2 linked regions of the Tolumonas auensis DSM 9187 genome follow. The protein of the gene in region 2 interacts with the protein of the main gene of each other region in a pairwise test. Links are inferred from orthologs where the notes say so. Each region holds a gene or a part of one and is shown on either strand. Other genes may lie near its edges.

The links.
Region 1: the proteins of htpG (region 2) and TOLA_RS07860 interact in binary tests that used the Escherichia coli proteins (3 or more experiments, as listed by UniProt). The link is inferred for Tolumonas auensis DSM 9187 from one-to-one orthologs.

What each region holds. Positions count from the first base shown.
Region 1 is NC_012691.1:1,707,831-1,724,040, reverse strand. The notes cover bases 13,310-16,104. They hold TOLA_RS07860 (cell division protein ZapC), read left to right. Parts: upstream 13,310-14,306; coding sequence 14,307-14,903; downstream 14,904-16,104. Other genes in these bases: TOLA_RS07855 (chorismate mutase), read right to left, coding at 14,956-16,104; pyrD (quinone-dependent dihydroorotate dehydrogenase), read left to right, coding at 13,310-14,280. Also shown: rpsA (30S ribosomal protein S1), read left to right, coding at 1-1,468; TOLA_RS07935 (integration host factor subunit beta), read left to right, coding at 1,534-1,815; TOLA_RS07930 (LapA family protein), read left to right, coding at 1,838-2,122; lipopolysaccharide assembly protein LapB, read left to right, coding at 2,131-3,288; pyrF (orotidine-5'-phosphate decarboxylase), read left to right, coding at 3,307-4,005; rrtA (rhombosortase), read right to left, coding at 4,033-4,635; TOLA_RS07910 (H-NS family histone-like protein), read right to left, coding at 4,640-5,047; TOLA_RS07905 (IS630 family transposase), read left to right, coding at 5,468-6,487; pgsA (CDP-diacylglycerol--glycerol-3-phosphate 3-phosphatidyltransferase), read right to left, coding at 7,182-7,733; excinuclease ABC subunit UvrC, read right to left, coding at 7,755-9,599; uvrY (UvrY/SirA/GacA family response regulator transcription factor), read right to left, coding at 9,618-10,265; pepN (aminopeptidase N), read left to right, coding at 10,469-13,066; more of pyrD, read left to right, coding at 13,267-13,309; more of TOLA_RS07855, read right to left, coding at 16,105-16,119. UniProt on the Escherichia coli protein: Contributes to the efficiency of the cell division process by stabilizing the polymeric form of the cell division protein FtsZ. Acts by promoting interactions between FtsZ protofilaments and suppressing the GTPase activity of FtsZ.
Region 2 is NC_012691.1:2,421,735-2,438,038, forward strand. The notes cover bases 101-2,989. They hold htpG (molecular chaperone HtpG), read right to left. Parts: upstream 2,552-2,989; coding sequence 650-2,551; downstream 101-649. Other genes in these bases: adk (adenylate kinase), read right to left, coding at 101-516; recR (recombination mediator RecR), read right to left, coding at 2,662-2,989. Outside these bases: more of adk, read right to left, coding at 1-100; more of recR, read right to left, coding at 2,990-3,264; TOLA_RS11250 (YbaB/EbfC family nucleoid-associated protein), read right to left, coding at 3,352-3,684; dnaX (DNA polymerase III subunit gamma/tau), read right to left, coding at 3,728-6,010; apt (adenine phosphoribosyltransferase), read right to left, coding at 6,028-6,573; TOLA_RS11265 (porin), read right to left, coding at 6,724-7,692; TOLA_RS11270 (DUF2057 domain-containing protein), read left to right, coding at 8,188-8,850; glgC (glucose-1-phosphate adenylyltransferase), read right to left, coding at 8,900-10,195; TOLA_RS11280 (EAL domain-containing protein), read left to right, coding at 10,488-12,074; fatty acid metabolism transcriptional regulator FadR, read right to left, coding at 12,501-13,214; grxD (Grx4 family monothiol glutaredoxin), read right to left, coding at 13,351-13,683; sodB (superoxide dismutase [Fe]), read left to right, coding at 13,928-14,509; sucD (succinate--CoA ligase subunit alpha), read right to left, coding at 14,586-15,461; sucC (ADP-forming succinate--CoA ligase subunit beta), read right to left, coding at 15,458-16,304. UniProt on the Escherichia coli protein: Molecular chaperone. Has ATPase activity.

The sequences.
Region 1 (16,210 bases), 710 kb from region 2 along the record:
TGACGTAGCTCTGGACTCTGTGGAAGACGGTTTCGGTGAGACTCTGCTGTCTCGTGAAAAAGCTAAACGTCACGAAGCATGGTTGCAGCTGGAAAAAGCATACGAAGAACAGGCAACTGTTGTTGGTCTGATCAATGGCAAAGTGAAAGGCGGTTTCACCGTAGAACTGAACGGTATCCGTGCATTCCTGCCTGGTTCTCTGGTTGACGTGCGTCCAGTACGTGACACTGCTCACCTGGAAGGCAAAGAGCTTGAGTTCAAAGTAATCAAGCTGGATCAGAAACGTAACAACGTTGTTGTTTCTCGTCGTGCAGTTATTGAAACTGAAAACTCTTCTGAGCGTGACAGCCTGCTGTCTTCTCTGCAAGAAGGCCATGAAGTTAAGGGTATCGTTAAGAACCTGACTGACTACGGTGCATTCGTAGATCTGGGTGGTGTTGACGGTCTGCTGCACATCACTGACATGGCATGGAAACGTGTTAAACACCCATCTGAAATCGTGAACGTAGGTGATGAAATCACCGTTAAAGTTCTGAAATTCGACCGTGAGCGCACTCGTGTGTCTCTGGGCCTGAAACAGCTGGGCGAAGATCCATGGGTAGCTATCGCTAAACGTTACCCAGAAGGTGCACGTCTGACTGGCCGTGTAACCAACCTGACTGATTACGGTTGCTTCGTTGAAATCGAAGAAGGCGTTGAAGGTCTGGTTCACGTTTCAGAAATGGACTGGACTAACAAAAACATTCACCCATCTAAAGTTGTTAACGTGGGTGACACTGTTGAAGTTATGGTTCTGGACATCGACGAAGAACGTCGCCGTATCTCCCTGGGTCTGAAGCAGTGCAAAGCTAACCCATGGCAGCAGTTCGCAGAAACTCATGCGAAAGGCGATCGCGTAAGCGGTAAGATCAAATCTATCACTGATTTCGGTATCTTCATTGGTCTGGATGGTGGTATTGATGGTCTGGTTCACCTGTCAGACATCTCCTGGAATGCAACTGGCGAAGATGCTGTTCGCGAGTTCAAGAAAGGCGACGAAATCGAAGCAGTTGTTCTGCAGGTAGATCCAGAGCGTGAACGTATCTCTCTGGGTGTTAAACAGATCGAAGAAGATCCGTTCAACAAGTACCTGTCAGATAACAAAAAAGGTGCTATCGTTAAAGGTAAGGTAACTGCCGTTGACAGCAAAGGCGCTACCATCGAGCTGGAAGAAGGTGTTGAAGGCTACATCCGTTCTGCTGATGCATCACGTGATCGTGTAGAAGACGCATCTCTGGTTCTGTCTGTTGGTGATGAAGTTGAAGCCAAATTCATGGGCGTTGACCGTAAAAACCGTACAGTGAGCCTGTCAGTTCGTGCTAAAGACGAAGCTGAAGAAAAAACAGCAATGGATTCCCTGAATCAGCAAGAAGAAGCTGGTTTCGGTAATGCAATGGCTGAAGCTTTCAAAGCTGCTAAAGGCGAATAATCGCTCTTAAAAATGGAGCGGTGAAAGCCGCTCCATTTAATCTATTTACGCTGCGGAGAATATTTATGACGAAATCTGATCTTATTGAGCGTCTTTCTTCTAGTCAGCAACATCTTGCCGCTAAGGATGTTGAGGCTGCAGTCCGGGAAATTCTGGAGTGTATGGCTGCGACCCTTGAAAGCGGGAATCGTATTGAAATCCGTGGTTTTGGTAGTTTTTCCCTTCATTACAGAGCACCCAGAGTAGGTCGTAATCCTAAAACTGGGGAGAAGGTTGAACTTCTGGCCAAGAGTGTCCCTCATTTCAAACCCGGCAAAGAGTTAAGAGAACGCGTAAACTCTTTGTAATTCAACTTTGTTTGGTGTTGACATGAAATTTGTGAAATCCATATTGTATTTCATGGCTGTTTTGTCGTTGGCCATGTTTTTAGTGACTTTGGGTTCGGTTAACGGTCAACAGATACATATTAATTTTCTGATTGCACAAGACGATTTCAGTCTTGCGGCTCTCCTTGTTGGCGCGTTTTTTTCCGGGTTTCTGGTTGCTTTGTGTGCATTAGGGTTCAGCTATATTGTTACCCGATTGAAATTACGAAAATTGCAAAATCATATTTCACGCTTATCTTCGCAAATCAGTTCGTCAGTTAAGGAATAATTGAATTAATGCTGGAGTTACTCTTCCTGCTTCTGCCAGTTGCCGTGGCTTATGGCTGGTATATGGGAAGAAGAAGTGTCCGTATTGATGAAGATCGGAAAAGCTCACAACGATCAAGAAATTATGCGGCTGGTATTAATTTTCTGCTTTCTGAACAGCCAGATAAGGCTGTTGACCTATTTATAGACTTATTACAAGTCGATACAGATACTATTGACACTCATCTTGCCCTGGGAAATTTATTTCGCCAGAGAGGTGAGGTTGATCGTGCAATTCGTATCCATCAAAATCTGGTTGCCCGCTGTCTTGATTCTACAGAACAACAAAATCTTTCTATGCTTGAACTGGCCAGAGATTTTGTTGCTGCGGGTCTGCTCGATCGTGCAGAAAATGTGCTGATAAGTTTATTAAATGATGATGAATTAGCAGATGATGCCAGAAAGATGTTGTTGCAAATTTATGAGCAACTAAATGAATGGCAAAAAGCGATTGATATAGCGGATAAACTATCCAGTAAAAAACATCACCGCGTTGTCGCACATTATTATTGTCAGCTGGCAGAAAATGATGCTTCACAGTCAGATTTTAAAACCGCTGCTTCAAGATTAAAGCGAGCATTAAAGTCAGATCCGCAATGTGTTCGGGCTCAGATGTTATTAGCTCAGTTGTATATTAAGCAGCAACAATACGACCAAGCTATCAAGCATATCGATCAAATCCCTGAATTATCATCTGCATTTGCGAGTGAAGCATGGAAGTTGTTGCAGCAATGTAAATCTCATCTTGATGATCGTAGTTTTGCTGCAATATTAGTTCGCTGGCTTGAATCAACCCAAAATACTACTGTCGCGCTTGCATTAGCTGAGTCTATTCAGGCTCAACAGGGTGTTCGTGATGCGGAAGCGTTCATTTTACGTCATATAAAAAGAAATCCTACAATGAAAGGATTTCACCGTTTAATGACATATCAACTGGAGGCTATGCATGATGATAAGGCTGCAGAAAGCATCTCTTTATTGCGCTCTCTGGTTGAAAAACAAATGGCAGTTAAGCCCATCTATCGTTGTGAACATTGTGGTTTTTCCAGCAAGGTCATCTTTTGGCATTGCCCATCATGTAAGCAATGGGGAAGTATTTCACCAATCCAGGGTTTGGATGGTGATTAATTAATATTGGCAGGAAATATGACAGAACCTAAAGTTATCGTTGCGCTTGATTTTGCAAAAAAAGAAGAAGCTTTATCTTTTGTTGATCAGGTTACTCCATCAGATTGCCGTTTAAAAATTGGCAAAGAGATGTTTACTTATTATGGTCCACAGTTCGTTGAACAATTGGTTAAGAAAGGATTTGATGTATTTCTGGATCTAAAGTTTCATGATATTCCGACTACAGTGGCCAAAGCAGTAAAAGCAAGCGCAGAAATGGGCGTGTGGATGGTCAATGTGCATGCATCCGGCGGCCGAAAAATGATGGAGGCTGCCCGTAGCGCTTTATTACCTTATGGGGACAAAGCTCCCTTACTGATTGCTGTTACTGTATTAACAAGTATGGAGCAGAGCGATCTGGCGGACATCGGACTTGATATTCCACCCTTTGAGCAGGTATTGCGCTTGGCTACATTAACACAGCAAGCTGGTCTGGATGGTGTGGTATGTTCAGCGCAGGAAGCCTCTGTACTGAAATCCAGATTAGGTAATGAGTTTAAATTAATTACTCCGGGTATACGACTGGATGTCTCAACAAAAGTCGATGATCAAAGCCGTGTCATGACTCCGGTTGATGCTATCAAGGCTGGCGCTGATTATCTGGTCATTGGCCGTCCTGTGACGCAGGCTGCACATCCTCTGGATGTATTACGGAAGATTAACCTGTCTTTAGCCTGATTAGCTAATGTAACCATTAAAGCCGCTTTATGCGGCTTTTCTTTTATAAGCCAATGCCAGTACGGCCCCAGCTAATGAACCAATCCAATGAGATTGCCAGTGAACTCTCATTCCTATTATTTCACTGCTAAAGTTGTTACCTGACTGGGCATCAATGCCGAGTTTGATCATTAGTAACAAAATAACGCATACAGGAAACCAGGATTGCTTTCGGGCCCACTCAACTATTGAGTACCAGGCATATAACCCGTGTAATGCGCCAGAAAAGCCGAGATAGAACTCTGTTGAGGGTAAGAGTACGTATATCGCAATATTTACACAAAACACCAGTAAGAGGCTTATACCACACCATACCTGGGTTGTGATTTGATGCTCGTATAACATGAGCAGACAGAATAACCCTGCAATATTAAGAAGTAAGTGGGCAGTATTAGCATGCACCAACCCTCCAGTTAATAATCGCCAGTATTCCTGGTTTTCTATTAGCGCCCGATGGTAAGCGAGATCTACGATAAATTGCTGAATAAATTGGAAAACAAACAGAAGTAGGGATGCAGTCAGGAAAAAAACAATATTGGGGCGGGAAAGAATATACCGCACATAACAGGTAATAGAATTATGTGCGGTCATAAACTTATTGTTTTTCGATCAGGAAATCATCCAGAGATTGACCACGCGAAATAGCTTCGCGGATTGGTACTGGTTGACGGCCCTGACCGGTCCAGGTTTGTTCCTGGCCATCAGAATCGGTATAACGATATTTAGCAGGGCGCGGTGCTCGTTTACTGACTTTTTCTACTTCTGGCTGACCTTGCAGTAATTCATTAATGTCGATACCTTCAGCACGCAGTAATTCTTTATACTCTGTGATTTTACGAGTACGCTCTTCCTGCTGTTTACGCATGCTTTCTTCTGATTCGCGACGTTCTTCAACGATTGCAGCTAACTTTTCAAAACCTTCATTTAACTGTTCCAAAGTCAATTCGCGGGTAACAGCTCGCAGACTGCGAACATTTAAAAAAACTCTTAAAAAATCAGACATGGAAATGACCTTATATAAATAATTGGGTTACATTGTTAATTTATAAATGATTAATAAAATAGTCAATCAAATAGAGGATTATTTTTATTTTTACTGCTAAAAATGACTTTAATTAGTGCTGAGTTAGTCCATATGTTCATATCTGACAGATATGTTGACTTTCATAACCAGGCTATATATACGTCATGTCATTCCGGATTGTTCATAAAGCGCTATGCATTTTACCTGAGAAATTGATAAAAAATGTGAATTAGATTGCGTAAAAACAATCAATGAGTTTGATTGCATATTGATAAAGTATACGTAGCTATACTAAATAACTGTTCCGAAATGTAGATCACTTGGTGGGAGTAACTCGGTTTTAGTTATGCGATCATATCGTCGCCAAACTAAACAATCGCCCAAAACCGAGTTACCGCTATGTTACCAGTTTTATCTCGCGCCGAACGCAGACGCATCGAAAAAATCATTTATAAAACCAACGATAAAGAACATGCCCGGCGTCTGACTGCTATTCTCATGCTGCATCAGGGGCAGACTGTTTCGATGGTTCATCAACTGACTGCCGCTGCTCGTTCTTCTATTCAACGCTGGCTCAGCTGGTATCAGGAATGTGGTATTTCCGGTCTCGAAAGTAAACAACGCGGACGATTTTGTTCTTTGCCATACCAACAAATTCGACTCATTTTAGAGCTGCTTATTCAGTTCTCGCCAGAAGATTTTGGTTATCAACGTTCACGTTGGAGTTCAGAGCTTTTTGCATCGCTTATTCATCGCATGTGTCCAGAACTCAACATTGCTGCCTCTACCATCCGCCGTTGGTTACCTAAAATGGGCATTGTTTGGCGTAGAGCTGCGCCGACACTCCATATTCGTGACCCACATCGTGATGAGAAAATGGCATTAATAAACAATGCATTACAAAGTCACTCTATTAATGAACCGGTTTTTTATGTCGATGAAGCAGATATCGACCTGAATCCTAAAATTGGTGCGGATTGGATGCGTCGTCATCAACAAAAACGAATACCCACACCAGGGAAAAACGAAAAACACTATGTTGCCGGTGCACTTAATAGTCAGACGGGCAAGGTAATTTACACCACAGGGCTGAGTAAGGATTCAGACCTATTTATTCAACTACTGGAAAAGCTGAAACGGCATTACCGTCGGGCGAAGAAAATTATCCTGGTCCTTGATAATTACGTGATCCACAAAAGCCAAAAGACGCAGGTATGGCTCAAGAACAATCCAAAATTTGAGTTACTGTTTCAACCTGTTTACTCACCGTGGGTCAATCGGATTGAACTACTCTGGCGCTCAATGCACGAGATGGTCACCAGAAACCACCGATGTCGGGCGATGTGGGAATTATTGCGAAAGGTGAAGTATTTTTTAGATCATGTCAGCCCGTTTGCAATAGCAGCACAGAATAAATAGGTGGAGCACAATTAGGATCAGTTATTTAGATAACTTTGAACAATAATTTAGTCCTGATGGGGAATGCGTGGATTTATTCGACTTCGATTTTTGTGTATATAATTCGATTTTTGCTTGATTCAGTCAGTTTGAATTGCTCTGTTTCTGGTCGGCAGGATAGCCAGCAGTAAGCGTTCAATATAGCGTACCGGAATTGATTCCAGCGCTTCTTGTCACTTTGAAAGGGCATAACCCGAAGATCGACGAAGCCAAGTGGGATCTCAATAGAAGTCGTTTACAGCGTCACTGATAATGGTACATAAGCCGGAAAAGATTAAGGCCACTATAAAAGTGGCCTTAATTCTTTGAATCTGATGGTGCCGCTGGCCGGAGTCGAACCGGCACACTGTAACCAGCGAGGGATTTTAAATCCCTTGTGTCTACCAATTTCACCACAGCGGCATATTTTGGAGGCGCGTCCCGGAGTCGAACCGGGCTAGACGGATTTGCAATCCGCTACATAACCGCTTTGTTAACGCGCCATATTTTGGAGCGGGAAACGAGACTCGAACTCGCGACCCTAACCTTGGCAAGGTTATGCTCTACCAACTGAGCTATTCCCGCTTTCAATGTTGTTGAATTCTATATATATCTGACGCAGAGTCAACATCATTTCATATTAACGCGTTTGTTCGGTGTTTTTTTATGCAAAATATCATTTGGCTGTTCTGAGTAGCTCTGGTTTTGCTGCTTTAAGATACTGCATCATTGAATAAAAGGTCAAAATAACAGCAACATAGAGCAGGGCATATGATAACCAGATCATCCAAATGTTGTATTGCCAGATCAGTCCGGTCAGTGAAATCATTTGGATCGTCGTTTTCCATTTACCAGCAAGACCGACAGCAACAGATGCGCGCTTTCCTAATTCGGCCATCCATTCCCGTAAGGCTGATATCAAGATCTCACGTCCGATCATAATAACCGCAGGGATGGTGATAAAAACCGAACTGTAATGTTCCACAATAAGCACAAGTGCAGTTGCTACCATGACTTTATCCGCAACAGGATCCAGAAATGCACCAAAGGCCGTACTTTGATTTAATTTTCTGGCCAGATAACCATCAAACCAGTCAGTAATTGCTGCTACTACAAAGAACGTTGCAGCAGCAAAGTAACTCCACTCTACCGGAAAGTAGAAAACCGCCACAAATACAGGAATCAGAGCGAGACGAAACAGTGTCAAAAGGTTAGGTATGTTTAGCATGATCAGCGATCCAGACTATTTTTAATGTAAGGTATCATAAATGACCCGTGCTAAGGCAGGGCTTATACCCGGAACTTTTGCTAATTCATCGGGGGTTGCACGAATTATTTCCTGCATACCGCCAAGATATTTTAATAAAGCTTGTCGACGTTTAGCTCCAACACCCGGAACTTTTTCCAGAAGACTTTCGGTTCGTTTTTTATTTCTGCGTTGCCGGTGCCCAGTGATCGCAAAGCGGTGAGATTCATCGCGAATGTGTTGTATCAGATGCAATGCGGGCATATCTGCAGGCAAGTGAATTTCTTCATGCGTATTTCCGAAAATCAGGGTTTCTAATCCCGGCTTTCTTGATTCGCCTTTAGCGATACCGATAAGAAGGGGTTGCTTCTGTACCAGATGAATCAAATCTGATACTACGGATTCCGCCTGTTTTAATTGTCCCAAGCCACCATCAATAAACAGTATATCCGGGATTTTTTCTGCATCTTGTTGCTTGCTGAACCGGCGGAATAATGCCTGTTTCATTGCAGCATAATCATCACCAGGCGTTATACCTTCAATATTATACAGCCGGTATTCGCTGTTTCTTGGTCCTTCACGGTCGAATACGACGCAGGATGCAACAGTTGCTTCACCCTGAGTATGCGAAATATCAAAGCATTCCATCCGTTGTACTGGGGTGGTGAGGTTGAGAATTTCCTGTAATTGCCGGAATCTTTGTTCAACGGTTGTTTTATGTGCGAGTTTGCTGTTTAGTGCGGCTTCTGCATTCGTTGTGGCAAGCTGACAATAACGGGCACGTTCACTACGTGTGCGGCTGGTAATTCTTACTTTGGCACCTGAAATTTGGCTTAGCATCTCAGAAAGGCCATCTTCGTCTTCTAACTCATGATCAAGGATGATCTCTTTCGGTAACTGCTTTCCTGAAATATCAGAAAGATAAAATTGCTGAACGAAAGCATAAAGCAGTTCTGAAATATCGCTGTCTGCAGGTAGCGATGGGAAATAATTCCTGCTACCAAGGACTTTCCCTTGTCTGATAAAAAGGACATGTACACTGGCAATGCCATTCCTGATTGCTGTGCCGATGATATCTAAATCATCAAAGATGTTACCACTGACAGACTGCTGCTCCTGGATTTTACGCATATTCTGTATCTGATCGCGTAATTTAGCCGCATCCTCAAAACGCAATTCAGTACTGGCCTGTTCCATTTTATTGGCTAACAGCGCAATAACTTGCTGATCCTTTCCCTGTAGAAACATCCGCGCCAGATTAACCTGTTCCATATATTGTGCATCGCTGACCAATCCGGGAACACAGGGGCCACTGCACCGCTTCAGCTGATAAAGCAGACACGGGCGTGAACGATTAGCGTAAAAAGAGTCCTCACATTGCCGTATCGGAAATATTTTTTGCATCGCATGCAAACTTTCCTTTACAGCGTATCCGCTAGGGTAGGGACCAAAATATTCACCTTTTTGTTTTCTGGCGCCCCGGTGCAGGCTGAGGCGGGGATGCGGATGGGAGGATAAAAATATATAAGGATAGGATTTATCATCGCGCAGTAAAATATTGTATTTAGGACGATGCTGCTTGATCAGATTATGTTCAAGTATCAGGGCTTCAGTTTCTGTGAGGGTGACAGTAATTTGAATGTCGGCAATGTTGCTGACCAGCGCGCGGGTTTTGGCACTATCAACATTAGTGCGGAAATAGGAAGATAATCTTTTTTTAAGATTCTTTGCTTTCCCAACATAAATAATACAGCCCGTGTTATCGGTCATTCGGTAAACACCGGGCTGTTCTGTTACTACTTTGAGAAATCTGCGGTAATCAAACTCAGGCAAAATAGTCTCTTTCAATGCTTATCCTTTGGATGCTTACAGCGTTTCTGCGTCCAAAATTCCGTAACGGATAGCCATTCTGGTTAATTCAACATCACCGCTTATGTTTAATTTTTCAAAAAGCCGGTATCTGTAGCTGTTAACTGTTTTCGGACTTAAATTGAGACTCTCTGCAATATCCTGCACCTTGTCACCTTTGGTGATCATCATGGTGATCTGCATTTCCCGATCAGACAGTGCTTTAAATGGATTGTCTGTTGTCGGTGTGCAGACCTGACTCAGTGCTATTTGCTGAGCAATTTCCGGGGAAATATAACGCTGTCCGGAGTTAACGGCGCGAATGGCCTGGATCATTTCATCGGGTGCTGAACATTTTGTCAGATAACCTACGGCACCCGCTTGCATCACTTTCAGGGGGAAAGGCGTTTCGGTCTGAACGGTTAAAACAATAATTTTGATGTCAGGATTAAATCGCAGGATTTTTTTTGTTGCTTCCAGACCGCCAATTCCGGGCATGTTCATATCCATAAGGATAACATCTGCCTGATTTTCTCTGAACCATTGGACTGCCTGCTCTCCACTCACGGCCTCTCCGACTACCCGAAGACCACGAACGTCTTCCAGTATGCGGCGAATGCCTGTGCGTACCAGCTCATGATCATCCACAAGAAATACACTAATCAATCGAGTTGCTCCGCCTATGACTAAGAAGGATGTTTAACAAATTATAGTAAACACCGGATACACACTTACATATGTATATAAAACATGCTTCCTGCCGTCTTCAGTATGCTGGCTGACAGTAAAAAAGTGAAGAGGAATTACTTTGCTATTGATGTAAATAATGATTTCATGACGTGAAATAGATTTCTATCGGAGGTTGCGCAATGGCAGTCGTAGCAAAGGAAAAACATCGTTTAGCTTATAAATCGCCCGATTTCACAATTGATCAGATTGATCTTGATATCTCACTGGATGAAAACTGCACTAAAGTCATTGCAACGAGCCGGGTTAAACGTCAGGGAAATCACCCCAATTCACTGGTACTTGATGGTGAAGAATTAATTTTACATTCTGTTTTAGTTGATAAAAAAACAGCCGATTATCGTATTGAAAATAATCAGTTATGCATTGATGGTGTTCCTGACTCATTCGAGTTGCAAATTGTGACGGAGATTAATCCGGCTGCAAATAGCGCGTTGGAAGGGTTATATAAATCAGGAAATGCTTTTTGTACGCAGTGTGAAGCGGAAGGTTTCAGACGCATTACTTATTATCTTGACCGGCCGGATGTCCTTGCCCGTTTTACTACCAGAATAACGGCTGATAAGACGGCTTATCCTATTCTGCTTTCAAATGGAAATCGTATCGCTGCAGGCGATAACCCGAACGGTACTCACTGGGTGCAGTGGAGTGATCCGTTTCCTAAACCTTGTTATCTGTTTGCGTTGGTGGCTGGTGATTTCGATGTTCTCAAAGATACCTTTGAAACAAAAAGTGGCCGGACTGTTGCACTGGAGTTATTCGTCGATAAGGGCAATCTGAACCGAAGTTATCATGCTATGGCGAGTCTGAAAAAATCAATGGCATGGGATGAGCAGCGTTTCGGACTTGAATACGATCTGGATATTTACATGATCGTTGCGGTTGATTTCTTCAATATGGGTGCGATGGAAAACAAGGGGCTTAATGTTTTTAATGCCAAATTTGTTCTCGCAAATCCGGAATCTGCAACCGATACCGACTATTTTGATATTGAACGGGTGATCGGCCATGAATATTTTCATAACTGGACGGGCAATCGGATCACTTGCCGGGACTGGTTCCAGCTCAGTTTAAAAGAAGGGCTGACTGTGTTCCGGGATCAGGAGTTTTCATCTGATCTGGGTTCCAGAGCGATCAATCGCATCAGAAACGTCAAAATCATCCGTGGTCCTCAATTTGCAGAAGATGCTGGTCCAATGTCTCATCCGATCCGTCCGGATGTTGTGATGGAAATGAATAATTTCTACACGCTGACGGTGTATGAGAAAGGTTCAGAAGTGATCCGCATGTTACATACTATTCTTGGTGAAGATAAATTCCAGGCCGGGATGAAGTTATATGTGGATCGGCATGATGGGCAGGCCGTAACTTGTGATGATTTTATCCAGGCAATGCAGGATGCATCAGGTGCCGATTTGACTCTTTTCCGACGCTGGTATGCCCAGTCTGGTACTCCGGTACTGACAGTAACCGATGAATTTGATGCCGACAGTCAAAGATACAGTCTGCATGTTAAACAGCATACTCCTGCTACGGCCGGTCAGAATGAGAAGTCTGCTTTGCATATTCCGCTGAGTGTAGCTTTGTATGATCAGCGGGGTGGTTATCTTGGTGATCAATATGATCAGGTGTTGAATGTCTGCAGTGATCAGCAATCATTTGAGTTCACCGAAATTACTGAAAAGCCTGTTGTTGCTCTGCTGCAGGATTTTTCTGCACCGGTAAAACTGGAATTTGCATATGATGATCAGGATCTGCTGGTTTTATTGCAACATTCAAAAAGTGCTTTCACACGTTGGGATGCAGCACAGACCCTGCTGAATAAGTATATCCGTCTTAATGTTGAACATATTCACAACCAACAGGAACTTGAACTTCCTCAGGGATTGCTGAATGCACTGATGGGAATTTTGCGCGATCCGGAGTTGGATAAATCACTCATCGCTGAAATCTTGCGGATGCCGTCAGAAAGTAGCATGGCTGAATTATTTGATGAAATTGATATTGATGCTATCCACAAAGTTAAATGCTTTATTGAACAGACAGTGGCAACACAACTGCATGAGGTATTCCTGGAAACATATCGGCAGAATAAATCAGCGAGTTATCAGCTTAATCAGCAGGAAATAGCAAAACGTGATCTGGTGGCTGTCTGTCTCACATATCTCGCTCTGCATGGTGATGACACCGATCGGAGTATTATCGCTGCGCATTACCAGGCTGCAGATAATATGACAGATGTGTTGTCTGCCATGCAGGCTGCAAAGCAGGGCGAATTGCCTGTTCTGCAGAAAATGATGGCAGAATTTGAAGCCAAATGGCGGCACGATGGGCTGGTAATGGATAATTGGTTCCGCTTGCAGGCTACATCCCCAGCGACTGATTGCCTGAGTGTTGTGAAATCGTTGCTCACGCATCCTTCTTTCAGTATGCAGAATCCGAACCGGTTGCGTGCACTAATCGGGACATTTAGTGCGGCTAATCCGTACCGCTTCCATGCAATTGATGGCTCAGGATATGCCTTCCTCAGAGAAATGCTGGATGAGTTAAATCATAGTAATCCGCAGGTGGCATCGCGTTTGATTACACCATTGCTACAGTTCAAACGTTTTGATCCTGTACGCCAATCGTTGATGCGACAGGAATTACAGCGGTTATCTGAGCGGGCTGATTTATCCCGTGACTTGTATGAAAAAGTATCCCGCGCTCTGGCGCAGTAAAATATTGCAGGTGTGAACATTCACGCCTGCTTTCAAATCATTATGTATACATTTTCCCCGGAAATATCTTCACTGATATTCTGGGGTCATTAATATCTTTCATACAACTGCATAAAGATGCGCAGGTCTGCTTTTCGGGCTAAAATACCCGGGAAAAGAGCAAATGCCTGAGACCCCAACGCATTCGAGAGAGGACCTTGATGTTTTATTATCCGTTAGCCCGCCATTTTCTGTTTAAACTTGATCCTGAAGTTGCTCATGAATTGAGTATTCATCAGCTGGCATGGATGGGAGGGACTCCATTTGAGTTGTTTTTCCGTAATAAACTGCCTTCTCGCCCGGTTGAAGTTATGGGGCTCAAATTTGATAATCCTGTAGGTCTGGCCGCTGGACTGGATAAAGATGGCGATGCCATTGATGCGTTTGGCGCTATGGGATTTGGTTTTATTGAAGTTGGCACTGTAACGCCACGTCCGCAACCGGGAAATGATAAACCCCGGATTTTCCGTGTTATTCCTGCTCAGGGAATTATTAACCGGATGGGATTCAATAATAAGGGCGTAGACAATCTGATCGAGAATGTCAAAAAAAGCCATTATAAAGGGATCCTGGGTATTAATATCGGGAAAAATAAAGACACGCCTATCGAAAATGGTAAGGATGATTACCTGATCTGTATGGATAAGGTCTATGCCTACGCCGGATATATTGCGGTTAATATTTCATCACCTAATACACCTAATTTGCGTCAGTTGCAGTATGGTGAAGCACTGGATGATTTATTAAAGGCGCTTAAAGAGCGTCAAAAAGAACTGGCGGCGAAACATAATAAGTATGTTCCGGTGGCAGTTAAAATTGCTCCTGACTTATCTCAGGAAGAATTAAAGCAAGTTGCAGAGTCATTACTGCGTTATGGTATCGATGGGGTAATCGCAACCAATACTACGCTGGATCGCGAGTTGATCCATGACATGCCACATGCGGCTGAAACCGGTGGTTTGAGTGGTCGCCCACTGCAAAATAAGAGCACAGAAATCATCCGGTCATTGCACGAATATCTGAAAGGGCAAATTCCGATCATTGGTGTGGGCGGTATTGATTCTGCGATGGCTGCCAGAGAAAAAATGCAGGCAGGTGCTCAGCTGGTACAGATTTATTCCGGTTTTATTTATCACGGACCGGATTTGGTAAAGAATATTGTAAATAACATCTGATATTTGCAGAAAATATCATTGTCAGTTTGAAAAATATTCCAGTTTGTTTTATAAAAGAAAAAAACGGGATAGAGAGCAAACGGATGATATTACTTCCTGATGAAAATTGGCGCTGGGTATTTGATGAGCAGCGCCAATCTCTTCTACTTGATTTGTCGGATGATATGCAATTTGTTGTGTCTGTGCCGCCAAAACAGCTGGCGCAGAAACAAGCATTCACCGAGCATTTTTCTTTAGACGACTCGTCTCTGTATTTTCATTTTCTGGAATGTCTCGGAGAATTTCCGTTTACTGACCCGGAAAGAGTTCAGATTGTGCTGAATGCTGTTGCTGCTGTGAAATACACTAGGCCACTAGTAAGTCAGAGTTGGTATTATCGGGATGTCGATATGCTGTCTGGTGAGCCGGAGCTTGGTGAAGTATTCTCTGTCGTAACAGAATTCACCTATGGTGATGTGATGATTATTTCGCCAGGTAGTAATGCGTCTCTCTGTATTGTAATTAGTCAGGCTATCCAATTAGATGCAGATAAATCGCTGAGGCAGTCATCTGTATGTAAATTAATGAATAGTAAGCTTTTACCATATCAGGCTGCGACCCAATATCTGTCTAAAATGGCGTAAATATATTGTGGATATATAAGAAAAAGCCCCGGATTTTGTCCGGGGCTTTTTCTTATTCTGCTGTCGGGCTATTAACCGGATGAACATCTTCGCTGGGGTAACATCCCAGAATTTTTATGTATCTGATTGAAGCTTTCAGTTCATTAATAGCTGACTTCATTTCATCACTTTCAAGATTAGCAGCCACATCGACATAAAACATTTCTTCCCACGGATTCCCGGGAATTGGACGGGATTCCAGTTTCGTCATATTGATATTGTGGTTACGTAATATCAGCAATGCTTCAACTAATGAGCCGGTTTTCTGTGTTGTCGACATAATAAAAGTCGTTTTTGCCGGCACTAATGGTGATACACGCACAGGATCACGGGCGACAACCCAGAATCGGGTACAGTTCTCGGGCTGATTGGCCAATCCATTGGTTAATTTAATGAGGCCGTAAATTTCACCACCCTCTGCACTTCCGATAGCAGCTGCATTCGGTAAAGCCAACTCTTTTACTTTCAGCATTGCTGCTGATGATGAGTCACAAAATACTTTGCGGATATGTGGATGATTATCGAGATAATGGGATGATTGCGTTATGGGCTGTGGATGTCCATAAATAACGTCGATATCAGCAATATCTGTATCAACTGCAGTCAACAGGCAATGATCGATAGGATAGGTGAGCTCGGCAACAATAGATAAGCTGGTTTGCTGCATCAGGTCATAAACTTCATTAATCGAACCTGACGTTAGATTTTCAATTGGCAATACGCCGTAGCTGCAGGCACCACTTTCGACTTCCTGAAAAACCTGGTTAAAACTGCTGCAGCCAACTTCCCGGATATCCGACAGCTGACGCCCCAGAAATTTGCGGGCAGCGAGGCTGGAATACGAACCCAGAGGCCCCAGGTAAGCAACACTGGTTCCGGTTTCTTTTATTTCAGGGTTTTGCTGTTGCTGGATAAAATCCTGCTGAATCAAAACAGAATCTTCAATAATCAGCTGAAATACACGCTGAATGAAATGTGCTGAAAGCCCCATCGGGCGACCTACCTGTGTCAGATAGGCGAGTAATTCTTGCTCACGGTGTTGATCGCGGATTGGACGCTGACTAGATAGTTTATTTCTTGCTACTTCAAGACTGATTGCGCGGCGTTTGGCAAAAAGAGCGAGCAACTGGGTGTCAATCTCATTTATGGACTGGCGGATCTCATCCAGTGTGGCCATGGCTTACTCTCCTTGTATAAATTCAATAATCATTACGCATATGAAAACTAAAGAAAACATCATCAGAAGTAAATCATTCTGATGCAGCAAA
Region 2 (16,304 bases):
ATGGTAGATATCCAGGCGCTTACGCACTGTGGTTTCTTCATCATCAGCACGGATGCTCAGCGCTTCGCCGGTAACATCATCTTTGCCTTCTTCTTTCGGCGGATTGAATACCACATGGTAAACACGACCAGAACCGGCATGCACACGACGGCCGCTCATACGTTTCACGATTTCTTCGTCCGGCACATCGAATTCCAGAACGAAGTCAACGTTGATACCCGCTTCTTTCATCGCATCAGCCTGAGGAATGGTGCGAGGAAATCCGTCCAGCAGGAAACCGTTTTTGCAGTCTTCCAGAGTAACGCGTTCTTTAACCAGATTGATGATCAGTTCATCGGAAACCAGCTGACCTGCGTCCATTACCGCTTTAGCCTGCAGCCCCAGTGCTGTGCCCGCTTTGATAGCAGCACGCAGCATATCCCCGGTAGAAATTTGCGGGATACCATACTTCTCCATCAGGAACTGTGCCTGAGTGCCCTTCCCTGCGCCTGGTGCGCCTAGCAGAATGATACGCATATCTATTTTAGCCTCTGTTTCAGATAACCTTACTTAGGGCGCAAAAAGTACACGTTTTTGCGCCATTCCTCAACCTTTTCACCCAAACAAAAGCCGTGACAGGCACGGCTTTTGAATATTGGAAGTAATTAAATTACCCCAGCAGTAAGCGGTTCATGCGGGCAACGAAACTGCTCGGATCAGTCAACCCACCCTGTTCGGTCAGTTGCGCCTGTTCCTGCAGCAATAACGCCCACTCTTTGAAGCGTTCTTCATCCTGCACATCGGCGATATGGTGGATCAGTGCATGTTCCGGGTTCACTTCCAGAATGTATTTCTGCTCCGGCACTGGCTGACCAGCCGCCTTCATCAGTTTCATCATCTGGCTGCTCATACCATGACCATCAGTCACCGCACATACCGGAGTTTCCGTCAGACGATGTGATACACGTACATCCGCAACTTCGCTGCCCAGTGCAGTTTTCAGACGCTCAATCAGACCGGCATTGGCTTTAGCAGTCTCTTCCTGTTGCTTACGGCTCTCTTCATCTTCCAGATCGCCCAGTTCCAGATCGCCACTGGTCACTGAAATCAGTTTTTTGCCATCGAACTCTGACAGATGGTTCATCAGCCATTCGTCGATGCGCTCCCACAGCAGCAGAACTTCAACGCCTTTTTTGCGTAACAGTTCAAGATGCGGGCTATTTTTCGCCGCAGCATAACTGTCTGCAATGATGAAATAGATCTTGTTCTGACCTTCTTTCATGCGGGATACGTAATCAGTCAGGCTGACAGTCTGAGCATTGCTGTCGTTATGGGTAGAGGCAAAGCGCAGCAGTTTGGCGATATCTTCACGGTTAGCCCAATCTTCCGCCGGACCTTCTTTCAGTACATTACCGAACTCACCCCAGAACTTCTGATATTTATCAGCATCATCTTTAGCCATCTTGTCCAGCATGCTCAGAACACGCTTGGTGCAAGCTTTACGCAGCTGCGCAGTAATTTTGTTGTCTTGCAGGATCTCGCGGGAAACGTTCAGTGGCAGATCGTTGGAATCCAGCACACCTTTTACGAAACGCAAGTAAGTTGGCATGAACTGTTCAGCGTCATCCATGATGAATACGCGCTGTACATACAGTTTAAGGCCATGTTTCTGTTCACGATTCCACATATCCCAAGGCGCACGGGCCGGAATATACAGCAGACTGGTGTATTCCATGTTGCCTTCGACACGATTGTGCGACCAGGTCAGGGGATCTTCGTAATCATGAGATACGTGTTTGTAGAATTCGCTATATTCTTCGTCTTTGATCTCTTTGGCAGAACGAGTCCACAGTGCCGTTGCACGGTTAACTTGTTCCCAAGCGCCTTCAGTCGCCGGTTTATCTTCACCTTCGGCAGCTTCTGGTGCTTTCCACAGTTCTACCGGAATGCTGATGTGATCAGAATATTTGCCGATCACGGAACGCAGACGATAATCGTCAAGGAATTCGGTTTCATCTTCTTTCAGATGCAGGATCACATCGGTACCACGGCTGTCTTTGGTGACTTCAGCCACCGTAAAGCTGCCATCACCAACCGATTCCCAACGAACCGCTTTATCATGAGTCTGACCAGCAACACGGCTGATTACAGTGACTTTGTCTGCCACGATAAAGGCAGAATAGAAACCCACACCAAACTGACCAATCAGTTGGGAATCTTTGCTCTGATCACCGCTTAAATTCTGGAAGAAATCTTTGGTGCCGGAACGGGCAATGGTGCCCAGATGCTGGATTGCATCTTCACGGCTCATACCGATACCGTTATCGGAGATAGTCAGGGTGCGCTGTTCTTTATCAATCAACAGACGGACATGCAGCTGACCATCATTTTCATATAAATCAGCATCGGACAACGCTTTGAAGCGCAGCTTATCAGCCGCATCCGCCGCGTTAGAGATCAGTTCACGCAGGAAAACCTCTTTGTTGGAATAGAGGCTGTGCGCCATCAGGTTCAACAGTTGTTTAACTTCAGTCTGAAACCCATGGGTTTCCATATGAACAGTTTCTGTCATCTTGCTTTCCTTGATTTACGGGGAATTTCTGGTACAGAAAACAAGATGGGGATGAATGGCTGATTTTCAAGTCAGGAAAATGCCCTGACGTAGTATATTGAAAGAAAAGGTTACTCCAGCGGACGACGACCGCTTAATGAATGCGACAATGTAGTTCCATCCACCAGTTCAAGCTCCCCGCCAACCGGGACACCATGCGCAATACGGGTGATATTGATCTGATACCGTTTCGCCATGCTGGCAATATAAAATGCCGTCGCATCACCCTCAATGGTTGGATTGGTCGCCAGAATCACCTCCTTCCACTGGCCGCCTTGCAGCACATTATCCAGTTGATCCAGCCCCAGCTCTTTCGGACCAATGCCATCCAGCGGAGATAAGTGCCCCATCAGTACGAAATAACGACCGGAATAAAGATGCGTTTGTTCAATCGCCGCCACATCAGCCGGTGTCTCGACGATACAGAGCTGGCCACTCTCCGCCCGTTTCGGATTCGCACAGATATCACATAACGAGTTTTCAGTGAAAGTACGGCAATGCTGACAATGGCCAATTTCCGTCAGAGCCCGCTGCAGGGTTTGCCCTAACTGCATACCACGTTTACGTTCGCGCTCCAGCAACTGAAATGCCATCCGTTGTGCCGATTTGGGTCCGACACCAGGCAATACTTGTAATTCACGGATCAGAGCATCCAGTAGTGGGCTGAACTTCATGCGTTATACATCCACAGAGTAAGAAACGAAAACAGGCCGTAGCTTATCACTACGACCTGTCAGATACGAATGATCGCCGGAACGGGATCAGAATGGCATTTTGAAACCAGGCGGCAATTGCATACCACCGGTAATTTCAGCCATTTTAGCTTTATTCTGTTCTTCAGCCCGACGCACGGCATCATTAAAAGCAGCAGCAATCAGATCTTCCAGCATTTCCTGATCATCATCCTGCAACAGACTTGGGTCGATAGTGACACGGCGGACATTGTGGCTGCCAGTAATAGTGATCTTGACCATACCGGCACCTGATTCACCAGTGACTTCCATCTTTGCCACTTCTTCCTGCATTTTCTGCATGCGCTCTTGCATCATCTGCGCCTGCTTCATCAAATTGCCCATTCCACCTTTACCGAACATGTTTCCTCACTCAATTTCTATTTGGTTGTGGTTTCAGTCCGCTTCAGTCGCCGGAAGCGGTGGTATCTGTTTTCAATGGCTGAATACTACCATCATCCAGCGTAGCGCCAAACCGTTGCTGTAAAAACTGAACATTCGGATCAGACAGCAATAACAGTTCCGCTTCCTGCTGCAGCCGGATCCGCTCCTGCTGCTCAATTTCTGCCGGACAAGGCAGCGCCAGTTGCACTACCGGCTCAACCTGCAAATTTATGGCCGTTGGCAATATGGTTGATATTGCCTCTGCCAGTTCCTGTACCATCCGAGGCTGAGCCAGATGACGAGCTTCATTTCGGATCTGTAAGTGCCAGCTGTCAGCTTGCTGATCAGTAACTACCGCCTGCATAGCCAGTTGTCGCACCCGGCCGGCAACAGGTAATTTAGCGACTGTTTGTGCCCATTGATCACTGCTTCGCAGTAGTAATTCATTACTCCGCCACACCGAGTCATCGTCTTCATCCGTTTCAGGCAAACGGCTGACCGGTGCCGGATTAGATTGCATCACCGGCGGTGCGGAAGGCGTGAACCGATCAGACTGGCGCTGCTTAAACGACGGCGCAGCATTGTCCTGCTCACTATCCACCGGGGAAATAAATGCTTCCTGATCCTGATACGCGGTCAGCGGTGGTAATTCCCACGGCGGTAAATCATCACTTAATGCCCGATTTCCGGCTACCTGTGGCTGTACATCCTGAGGGGCTACCGTTCTGGCTGGTGCCGCGGTTGCAGGTAACGGAGCGATCTCACCCCGGTTTGCCGGGATACGCGCAGGCATTACCGCAGGCGTGACATGACTTTCGGTCTGATTTTCAGCTTGCTGACGGCGACTGCGTAACTGATTTCTTAAACGAATAATATCCTGCACCCCTGAATTATTCACTTCAGGTCCGGATGCAGCCGGTGTCGCCGGTGCAACCGCAGGAATAACGGCAACTGGTGCCGGAGCCTCAGTCACCGGCGGACTAACAGGCAATGGCCGGGGTTGCATTTCCTGCTCAGCCTGAGCCATCAATTCAGCTTGTTCCTGCATGAGTTTGGCTTGCATCGCCAGATCCTCAACAGCAGCACTTGCTGTCACAGGAGGAGCAACCGGAACAGCGGCAGGAATAACGTCAGGTCTGGCCGGTGTTGCCACAAACGAAGCTGCCGGCGCTGTATTCCGGTGAATCAATTGCGGCTGTTCAGTTATTGCCGGACGGCCCGCCCGTGGGGCAAACGCCAGCATCCGCAGCAAGGTCATTTCCAGTGCACTACGCCCGTCAGGAGCCAACGGTAATTCTTTACGGCCATTCAGTGTGATCTGATAGTAAAGCTGGAGTTCTTCCGGCGGGATCTGTTCCGCCAGCAGCTGTAACTCTTCCGTATCATCAGCACCCGGTTCAGTCTGTTGCCCCAACAACTGCCACATGGCAGTCCGGTGCAACAGACTCGCTAATTCAACATGCAGCTGATCATAATCAGGAGCCAGCTCAGCCAGAGAACCAATCTGCTGCATCAGAGCAGCACCATCACGGGCCGCCAATAACGATAAAATCTGATAAAGCTGCCGGTGATCCAGTGTACCCAGCATCTGCTGTACAGTTTCAGCCTGCAGCAGACCATTGCCGTAAGCAATCGCCTGATCACTTAAGCTCAGCGCATCCCGCATACTGCCCTGCGCTGCCTTGGCCAGCAGACTTAACGCCGCAGGTTCATAAGTTAGTTGTTCTGCCTGCAACACACGCTGCAATTGTTCAACAATCTGCTCACGAGTCAGTGCTTTCAGATGGAATTGCAGGCAGCGGGAAAGAATTGTCACCGGTAATTTCTGCGGATCCGTGGTAGCCAGCAGGAATTTCACATGCTCCGGCGGTTCTTCCAGTGTCTTCAACAGTGCATTGAAGCTATGCCGTGACAGCATATGCACTTCGTCGATCAGATAGATCTTGAAGCGGCCCCGGGCCGGTTTATATTGCACGTTATCCAGTAAATCACGGGTATCTTCCACTTTTGTACGGGAAGCGGCATCAATCTCTAACAGATCGACAAAGTTACCTTGATCAATTTCCCGGCAAGCACTGCATTGTCCGCATGGCCGGGAGGTAATACCAGTTTCGCAATTCAGACATTTCGCCAGAATACGCGCAATCGTGGTTTTCCCCACCCCGCGCGTACCACTGAACAGATAAGCATGATGCAGTCGGCCCTGATCCAATGCATTGGATAATGCCTGTAAGACATGTTGCTGCCCCATAACCTCATGAAAGTTACGCGGGCGCCATTTACGTGCAAGAACCTGATATGCCATATCTGCCTGTTAACGGATCAATGTCCGGGAAAATCAACCAGTTTAAGAACGTTCACACCCATTGCCGTCAGACGCTCTTCACCACCCAGATCAGGCAGGGAAATAACGAATGCCGCATGTTCCACAATACCACCCGCCTCACGGATCATCTTGATTGTGGCTTCAACAGTACCACCGGTTGCCAGCAGATCATCCACGACCAGAACTTTCTCGCCGGGCTTAATTGCATCACAGTGCATCTGCAGACAATCTTCACCATATTCCAGCTGATAGCTTTGCTCCAGCACAGAACGGGGTAATTTGCCCGGTTTACGCACCGGAATAAAACCAAGCTGTAATGCATAAGCTAACGGCGCACCAAAAATAAAACCGCGAGCCTCCGTCCCCACCACTTTATCAAACGACATCGACTGATAATGTTCTTTCAGCAGTTCGATTGTCTGATGAAATCCCTGCGGATGTTCCACCAGACTGGTGACATCACGAAAGATGATCCCTGGTTTTGGATAATCAGGAATGGTGGCAATACAGGATTGGATGAAATCTAGCGTGTTACGGTTCATGGTAGTGAGTTTCAGAAGATAAAATCAAAACGTGTAGGTTAGCAGCCTGCAGGCTGAATGCAATCATTGCGCTTAATGAGGTACAACAAACGCACAAAAATAAAGCCGCCCGAAGGCGGCTTCATAACAATCAGCTAATTTCAGGCGAAATTAGAAGGTATATTGCAGACCAACAATGTAGTTGTCGTCCTGGCCAGAAACCTGATTGATTTTATATTCAGCGAATGCTTTTGCTTTGGCTGTGATGTCATACTGAGTTGCCAGCACATAATATTCGCCCCATGAACCAGATGCATCACCATTGGTGCCAGCATTGTGCGGATCAACCAAGCCATAGTTCACCAGTACTGTCCACTCAGGCAGCATTTTATAAGAAGCAACTACACTCCAGACTGTGTCTTTGTCTGTATCCTGAGTGTCGGTATCATATTTAGCCTGACCATAGGTTGATGCTAAATAGAATGCATCATAGGTATAACCCAGACCAGCAGCATACTGTGAATTGGTATAATCCAAACCGTCTGTAGTTTTACCTTCTTCTGCCTGGTACGCCAGAACAGGTTTCAGGCTAGATACTTCATTGATTGGGAAGGTGTAACCAGCGCTTACGCCATAACGAGTCTGAGTTTTGGCATCATCACCGCTCAGATCTGAATTAGTTTTTTCTTCATCGCTGAATGCAACCGCTGAACGCAGATCCCAGCCATCAGCAGCATAAGTTACCGCTACGCCGTCATCCCAAATATCGCCAGTAGACTGATCTTCTACACCACCAGAGTAGTTCTCATAAGTATCCGTGGTATCAGTCAGTTGAGCATAAGGGCTCGCAATTGCGCCAACCATAGACTGAATACCGTTACCGAAATCAGCACCAATCCAGGAATAACGCGCATCAAAAGTGCCATCGTTATCACCATCGCTGGTGTCATTGCCCTGAGAGGCAACCTGCCATTCCAGTTTACCAATCAGAGCCACATCATTGTAGCCGGTAGCCCATTTACCTTTGGTACCGATACGAACACGGCTGTCACCACCAAAGTTTTCAGCTTCACCTGCTTTAGCATTACCTTCAGTGACTGTTTTATCTGTATCTTTGTAGTTATCTTTCTGACCAGCCATGTAGCGCAACTGACCGTAGAAATCGAGTTGTTGACCATCTTTATCATATACAACAGCCGCATTGGCAGATGCAGCAAACAGAGAGGAAGTTACTACTGCCAGAATTGTTTTTTCATAATTTAATGCCTACTGTAATTAAACACCGAGTCTTTTTTTATTTCCCTGTGCGGTAGCACATGAGTGCTACCTCTTTGTGAATCTAACAAGAAAATGTGACGACATCAACAGTTTATATGTCAATTCAAACAACAGTAAAATTGTGGTGCAATTATCTTTTTTTGAGCCCCAATGCAGTGCAAAAGATTGTAAAAAAGAAAGTTAAAGACATATTAGAAATTAAACTTCTTTATTCTGATATTATTTTAAGTGACATCAATCACATTAGAATCACACAAAGAAGACTCTATAGAGCCCACAGCATTTCATCTGTTCTTGCTCTGAATAAATAGAAGATTAGAATGCTGTCTTAGAAATAACCGTTATCAAGGATTCGTTATGACAGTGCTGTTCCGTACCTGGTTGTCCCGTTCTTTATCTCTGTTAGCAATATTTGCCTGCACATCTGCATTGGCTGACACCACAGTAGTAGTTCCCCGTCCTTATACAACCAACCTGATCGATGGTAAACCATATAAAGGAAACAGTTCAGAGCTCAATCTGGTTGAAGGTGAACATCAGTTAGTCATACGTTTCGAAGGTAACTACAGTACCAAAAACAACGTTGATCTGGTGAGTGGCGAACCGCTGGTTGTTAACTTCAAGACTAACGGCAAAGAACAACTGACGTTCGATTTACCGTTAATCAGAGAGTCAGCGCAGGCAAAAGCTTTTCTGAAAAATCAGAAACTGCATTTGGTCGATAAAAATACCAAAGCCATTAAAGAAGCTAATATCTTTGAATTACCGAAAAAAGAAGGCTTACAGATTGGCCGGGATTATCAGGAAGAATTGCTGGCGCTGGGTAAAGCATTTCAGCAACCCGTTATCAATGAAGACGGCACTGTGTCAGCAGGTGGTAATGTGCAACAAGCTGCTCTGACAAATACAGTTTCCGGTAACAAGAATCTGCAAGCACTGGAAATGCTGAAATACTGGTACAACCGTGCGGATCCACAGACGCGGAAAGCATTCCAGCATTGGGTGATTACGCAGCAATAAAAATAAGAGAGGCCGCAACTGCGGCCTCTCTTGTTAATACAAACTTTTATTATTCTCTCAGCTTATCCAGCATTGAACGGGTAACTAACACCACGCCGTTATCACTCCGATGGAAACGTCTTGCATCTTCGGCCGGATTTTCACCGATGATAGTTCCCGGTGGAATATCACAATGTTTATCAATGATAACTTTGCGCAAGCGGGATCCACGGCCAATGATTACATCCGGGAAGATAACTGCCCCATCGAGCGTACATCCGGAATGCACTCTGACACCGGAAAACAGTACCGAGTTGTGAATAATTGAACCGCTGACAATACAACCACCGGAAATAACCGAGTTCAGTGTACTGCCTGACTGCCCCATGTAGTCCTGTACAAACTTGGCAGGAGGCAATTGACGCTGGTTAGTCCAGATCGGCCAGCTTTCATCATACACATCCAGTTCCGGCACAACAGAGGCCAGATCCATATTGGCTTCCCAGAAAGAATCAACAGTACCTACATCACGCCAGTAACATTGATTGTCTTTCTCATCATCATGATCCTTGCAACCAACGCAGGACATGCTGAATGGATGTGCGTAAGCAACACCTAACTGAACCACTTTAGGGATGATATCCATACCAAAATCACGGCGAGAACCTTCGTCCAGCTGATCTTCCTGCAGTAACTGGTACAAGTAGTCTGCATCAAAAACATAAACCCCCATTGATGCCAGAGAGACTTCAGAGTTGCCCGGTATCGTTGGCGGATCTGCAGGTTTTTCTACAAACTGAGTGATCTGACGATCGTCATCGATAGCCATTACACCAAAAGCGGTTGCTTCATGTTTAGGCACTTCGATACATGCAACGGTCACTTTACCGCCCAGACGCACATGATCGAGCAGCATGCTGGCGTAATCCATTTTATAGACATGGTCACCGGCAAGAACTAATACATATTTAGGGGCGTAATCGCGGATGATATCCACGTTTTGATAAACCGCATCGGCGGTACCACGATACCAATTCACTTCATCCAGACGCTGTTGCGCCGGAAGCAAATCAATAAATTCATTCATCTGGTAACGCAGAAAAGACCAGCCAGCCTGGATATGACGAAGAAGGCTGTGAGATTTGTATTGTGTTACAACGCCAACACGGGTGATCCCTGAATTAATACAATTAGAAAGCGCGAAATCAATGATACGGAACTTACCGCCGAAATGTACGGCTGGTTTTGCTCTGTTATCAGTCAGTTGCTTCAACCGACTACCTCTTCCTCCCGCCAAAACCAGTGCCAGCGTCTGATTGATTGCTTCTCTGGCCTGCGTCATGCCCTGCGGATCTACTGAAACCATAAAAACCTCCCGTGATAACAACTAAAAGACACGTTTGGTTGCCAAATGGAGCGAGCTAGTTCATTACCAATCCATTGCAACAAAACCATAATGTTCCTTAAATGAAACAAGTTCCATTCGAGAGATCACGAATCTAAGCTTACTGATAATAATTCTTCTATTTTGCTACTCAGAGCACATTGATTAGACAATAAAAATGATGGGCCGGAACACACATCGGCAGAGGATGAAGTATTGTTTATAGAGAAGGGATCGTGAAAAAAATCCGGACAAAATCAGACAGGAGCCAGGGATGAAAGAGCACTCTATCTATCACAGGCAATGGTTATCTTTATGGCTCATTTTGTTGTTAACCGTGATAAGTAATATGCTTGTTCTTACTTTCTGGTTGGCAGATACAGTCAGTTCGGAACTGCTACTCATATCAAGCGGAATACTTATACTTTCATTGCTGGCTTTGCACTGGAACCATCAGGTTTTATTGAAAAAAGCAGAAAAACTGATCGCTTCCGAGTTAACAGCCAATCAGCCCTCTTCCGGTGTTTTTCCTTTCCTGACATCTGCCGTTCAGCAAACAAAAGACGCTCTGAATAAAGATGTCGACCGGATAAAAAAAATCAATTCGGAACTGGAACACCGGGTTTTGCAGGATAATCTGACCGGCCTTCAGAACCGCAGTGCCTTCCGCAAAGATCTGACTGAATTCTTACAACGGGAAACCCTGTCTGATCAGGCTTGCTTATGTCTTATCCGATCGACTGAACTGGCCACAATCAATCACCAGCGCGGCAGGATAGCCGGCGATCAGTATCTGCTTGCGATTGCAGAAATAGTTCAATCCGTCAGTCAGCGATTCTCGACCCATTATGTTTACCGGCTTTCAGGCAGTGACTACGCCATATTGCTTCCAAATGCTTCAGCATCCATAGCACCTATCTTAGGAAAAGAGTTAAAACAGCTCTTTGATAATTTACAACTGCAAATTCTGGCAGAAAGTATTGCCTACTCCGGCATCACATTTCTGCATCCCGGACAACCGCCCGAACAGCCTTTATCCCGTGCAGATTTAGCGCTGGCAAAAGCACAAACCAACGTGGTGAATGGCTGGTATTTGCAGGAGGAAAACGCTGGTGATGCATTTCAGGGAGAAAGCCATTGGCAACACACCATACAATCGATTCTTGAATCTCACGGTATCAGTTTTTCAGGTCAGGCTATTCAGCCGCTCAACATGGCCATCAATAACTATATTCAAATCATTCCCCGCTTTATTGGCCCGAATCAGCAATCACTCCCAAGTGAAACTGTTTATGCCATGGCCATGCGGCATGGCACCATGGGTAAACTGGAAGAGTTAGTCATAGAAAGTTTGCTGCAACAACATAAACTTCATCCGGAAAATGTAGCCCGCTGGGGCCTGAATCTGAGTGCCAGTGCATTATTTAGCTCGTCTTTTATAGTCTGGCTTGAGCAACGTTTATTGCAAGAACAAGATATTACACCGAATCTGGTCTTTGAAATTGACGAAGAAATTCTTGATTGTCATTTGGCTGCCAGCATCCGGATGTTTGAAATGCTGCGCAGAGTGGGCTGTCGGTCCTGTATTTCAAAATTTGGCCGGGGATTAGGCTCATTCCGTCTGTATCGGGAACTACGCCCTGACTACATTAAACTCGATTCTTATTTAGTTGAAACGATTGAACGCGACGGCACCAGCCAACAGTTTGTTCGCATGATCATTGAGATCTCACATCGGTTAGGATGCGTGGTCATCGCGGAAGGTGTTGAAACAACGTCACAGAGAGAAGCGCTGGAGCGCATGTATATAGACGGTATTCAGGGACAACTGGTTTCTAAAATTATACCGATCGGCGATTAGCTATAAAATCTTTAGAATTTTCAGTGAATTGTTTTTTGAAGGTATTGTTGCAATTTACAGAGGGTCTGATAATATCGGCCGCGTTTCTGTGATGGCGGCCTGGTGGGTCCTCTCGCATCAATAGTTCGTGAACCCGGTCAGGTCCGGAAGGAAGCAGCCGAAGCGAACGACTTGAGTGCCGAGATGTGGCTTATCAGGCCGCCGCCCTTTCTGCTGTATCATTTTTGTCATTTCCAGCATAACCTCATCTGTTGTTTCCCCTCAAACGCACCACGTTATCTGTGCTTTTTCGCCATTTCTGTATCACGTATGATGCTGAATCCAGACTAAACGGGGAACATATCGTTGATGCGCGCGCAGATCCACATGAAACGAGACATCCGCAGTCAGCAACAGGCTTTATGCGGAAGAAGTATTCAAACAATATCAGCCTTCGAATATTGTCGAGTCATTCAGGTTTTTTCTTAACTCCTGCCAGATCTTCGCGGAATCTGCACCATATTGACGGACGATACTTTTCGCTGAATTTAAACTTCCGCTTTCTGCAATGACTGCCAGCTCATCATAAAATTTCATCGCTAAGGCACGTGCAGCAGGATCCGAGAAGTAATAACGACCAATACGACGATAAAGACTCTTGAATCCATTGAAAATTAAGGCATATATCGGATTACCGGATGCTAACGCCAATACATGGTATAGCTGATAATCAAAATCAATATAGGCTTCTGCCGAATCATTCAGCCTGGTACGTTCAGCCAGAACCGAAAGCACGGAGAAAGCATCCCGTTTCAGTGCGGAATGAATAAAAATAACACTGATATTCGTACGGGCAGAAAATAACTGTTCCACTAACTGCGGCAATTTCTCCTGCTCCAGCTTAGCCAGAGTATCCAGAATATTCAGGCTGGATGTTTCCCAGAAGTTATTCACCCGCGTAGGTTTGCCATGCTGTATCGTTAACCAGCCATCCCGGGCCAGTCGCTGAAGCACTTCGCGTAATGTGGTGCGAGTTACGCCGATCACTTCTGATAACTCCCGTTCTGCCGGCAAAATAGAGCCTGGAGCATAACGGTGATTCCAGATAGATCGGATAATGTACTCTTCAGCAAGCCCCGCTGGGCTTTGAGCCTTAAACACGGTGTGTGGCCTTATATAGTTGATACGAATGAATCATAACAAAGCCAGAGGATAGTGAACAGTTAACGTCAATACAATCAAATGTTATTTGTTAACTGAGTCAACGGGAGTAAATAATTTCACTCCCGTTACAGACTTATTCTGCAGCCGTTTGTTTGGCATGAACTGCTTTCAATAATGGCTGCAGTTCACCCTGCTGAAACATTTCCAGCATGATGTCACAACCACCAATCAGCTCACCCTCTACCCACAATTGCGGGAAAGTTGGCCAGTCAGCATATTTAGGTAACTCTGCACGAATATCCGGATTCTGCAAAATATCCACATAGGCAAAAGGTACACCACATGCCATCAGAGCCTGTGAGGCCTGTGATGAGAAGCCACAGCTTGGCAACTTCGGTGAGCCCTTCATATACAGCAGGATAGGGTTTTCTGCGATTTGTTGCTTGATCTTCTCAATGGTTTCCATGATTGCGCCTCATAACTGAAATCGTACTGATTTTACTCCATCATTACGGCTTAACAACGCTACCTTTTGTAGGGTTATAGCCGTCAGGATGGTCTGACAATGCCACTATCTTTCTATTGATGTATATTAAATGTTAAATTTTTTACAACAATATGTAGTATATATGAGTTAAAATTTGCTATAAATCAATTTAGCAAAAAGGTCTGACCTATAGAGACCGTGTTAATCAAAGAGGAGAATTTCAATGGCTTTTGAATTACCAGCTCTGCCTTATGAAAAAAATGCACTGGCACCACACATCTCTCAGGAAACCCTGGAGTACCACTATGGTAAACACCATAACACCTATGTGGTGAACCTGAACAATCTCATCCCTGGCACTGAGTTCGAAAACAAATCTCTGGAAGAGATCGTCAAAGGCTCCAGCGGCGGTATTTTCAACAATGCAGCTCAGGTATGGAACCATACTTTCTACTGGCATTGCCTGTCACCAAATGGTGGCGGAGAACCAACCGGCGCACTGGCGGATGCAATCGTTGCAACTTTCGGTTCATTTGAAAAATTCAAAGAAGAATTCACTAAGTCTGCTGTTACCAACTTCGGTTCAGGCTGGACCTGGCTGGTGAAAAAGGCAGATGGCTCTCTGGCGCTGCAGAACACATCTAACGCGGGTTGCCCTCTGACCGATGGCGTTACTCCGGTTCTGACTGCAGACGTCTGGGAACATGCTTATTACATCGACTACCGTAATCTGCGTCCGAAATACATGGAAGCCTTCTGGGCTCTGGTGAACTGGGAATTTGCTGCGAAAAACTTCGCTGCTTAATCATCAGTTCAGCAAAAATAAGAAAGGCTCCTTAAGGAGCCTTTCTTGTATCTGCCATATCAGCCGATAATTTTTATTATTTCCAGCCAGTCACTTCGCGCAAACCGACCGCGATATCCGCCAGGGAACGCACGGTTTTCACACCCGCTTCTTCCAGGGCGGCAAACTTCTCCGCTGCCGTGCCCTTACCACCAGCGATAATAGCGCCAGCATGACCCATACGCTTACCTGCAGGGGCAGTGACACCAGCAATATAGGAAACCACGGGTTTGGTTACATTGGCTTTGATAAAGGCTGCCGCTTCTTCTTCCGCAGTACCGCCAATTTCACCAATCATTACGATCGCTTCTGTTTCAGGATCTTCCTGGAACAGTTTCAGGATATCAATGAAGTTGGAACCAGGAATTGGATCACCACCAATACCCACACAAGTGGACTGACCAAAGCCGGCATCGGTCGTCTGTTTTACTGCTTCATACGTCAGCGTACCGGAACGGGAAACAATGCCCACTTTACCCGGCAGATGAATGTGAGCCGGCATGATGCCGATCTTGCATTCACCCGGTGTGATGACACCCGGACAGTTAGGGCCGATCATACGGACACCGGTTTCATCCAGTCGACATTTTACCTGCAGCATATCCAGTGTCGGAATGCCTTCAGTAATACAAACGATCAGCTGGATACCCGCATCAATGGCTTCCAGAATGGCGTCTTTACAAAATGGTGCCGGAACATAGATAACAGATGCGGTAGCACCCGTCGTTTCTACGGCGTCACGCACGGTATTGAATACCGGCAGTCCCAAATGGGTTGAACCACCTTTACCCGGTGATACCCCGCCCACCATTTGTGTGCCGTAAGCAATCGCTTGTTCAGAATGGAATGTACCCTGCGAGCCGGTGAAGCCCTGACAGATGACCTTGGTCTCTTTATTAATCAGGATACTCATGCCACCGCCTCCGCTGCTTTCACTACTTGTTCTGCTGCATCCGTCAGGCTGGTTGCCGCAATAATGTTTAATCCGCTTTCGGCCAGTTTTTTAGAGCCCAAATCAGCGTTATTACCTTCCAGACGCACGACGACTGGCACTTTCACACCGACTTCCGCCACAGCGCCAATCACACCGTCCGCAATCAGATCGCAGCGCACAATACCGCCGAAGATATTGACCAGCACAGCTTTCACTTTGCTGTCAGACAGGATCAGCTTGAATGCTTCGGTCACGCGTTCTTTAGTCGCGCCACCACCGACATCCAGGAAGTTAGCCGGGAAACCACCGTGGTGTTTGATGATGTCCATGGTGCCCATCGCCAGACCTGCGCCGTTCACCATACAACCGATATTGCCATCCAGCGCGACATAGTTCAGATCCCAGCGGGCCGCTTCCACTTCACGCGGATCTTCCTGCGTTTCATCATTCCAGGCTTTCAGTTTTGGCTGGCGATACAGAGCATTGCTGTCGATGTTAATTTTACCATCCAGACACAGCAGGTTACCTTCGCCGGTAATAACCAGCGGGTTAATTTCCAGCAATGACAAGTCACAGGCGACAAACATCTTGCCCAGACCCAGGAAAATTTTAGTGAACTGTTTCAGTTGCTCCGCATTCAGACCCAGTTTGAAGCCAAGTTCGCGCGCCTGATATGGCTGCGGGCCAGTCAATGGATCCAAAGCTGCTTTGTGAATAAGTTCCGGTGTGTTGTGGGCGACGGTTTCGATGTCCATACCGCCTTCAGTAGAAGCCATAAACACGACACGGCGGGAACTGCGATCGATTACAGCGCCTAAATAC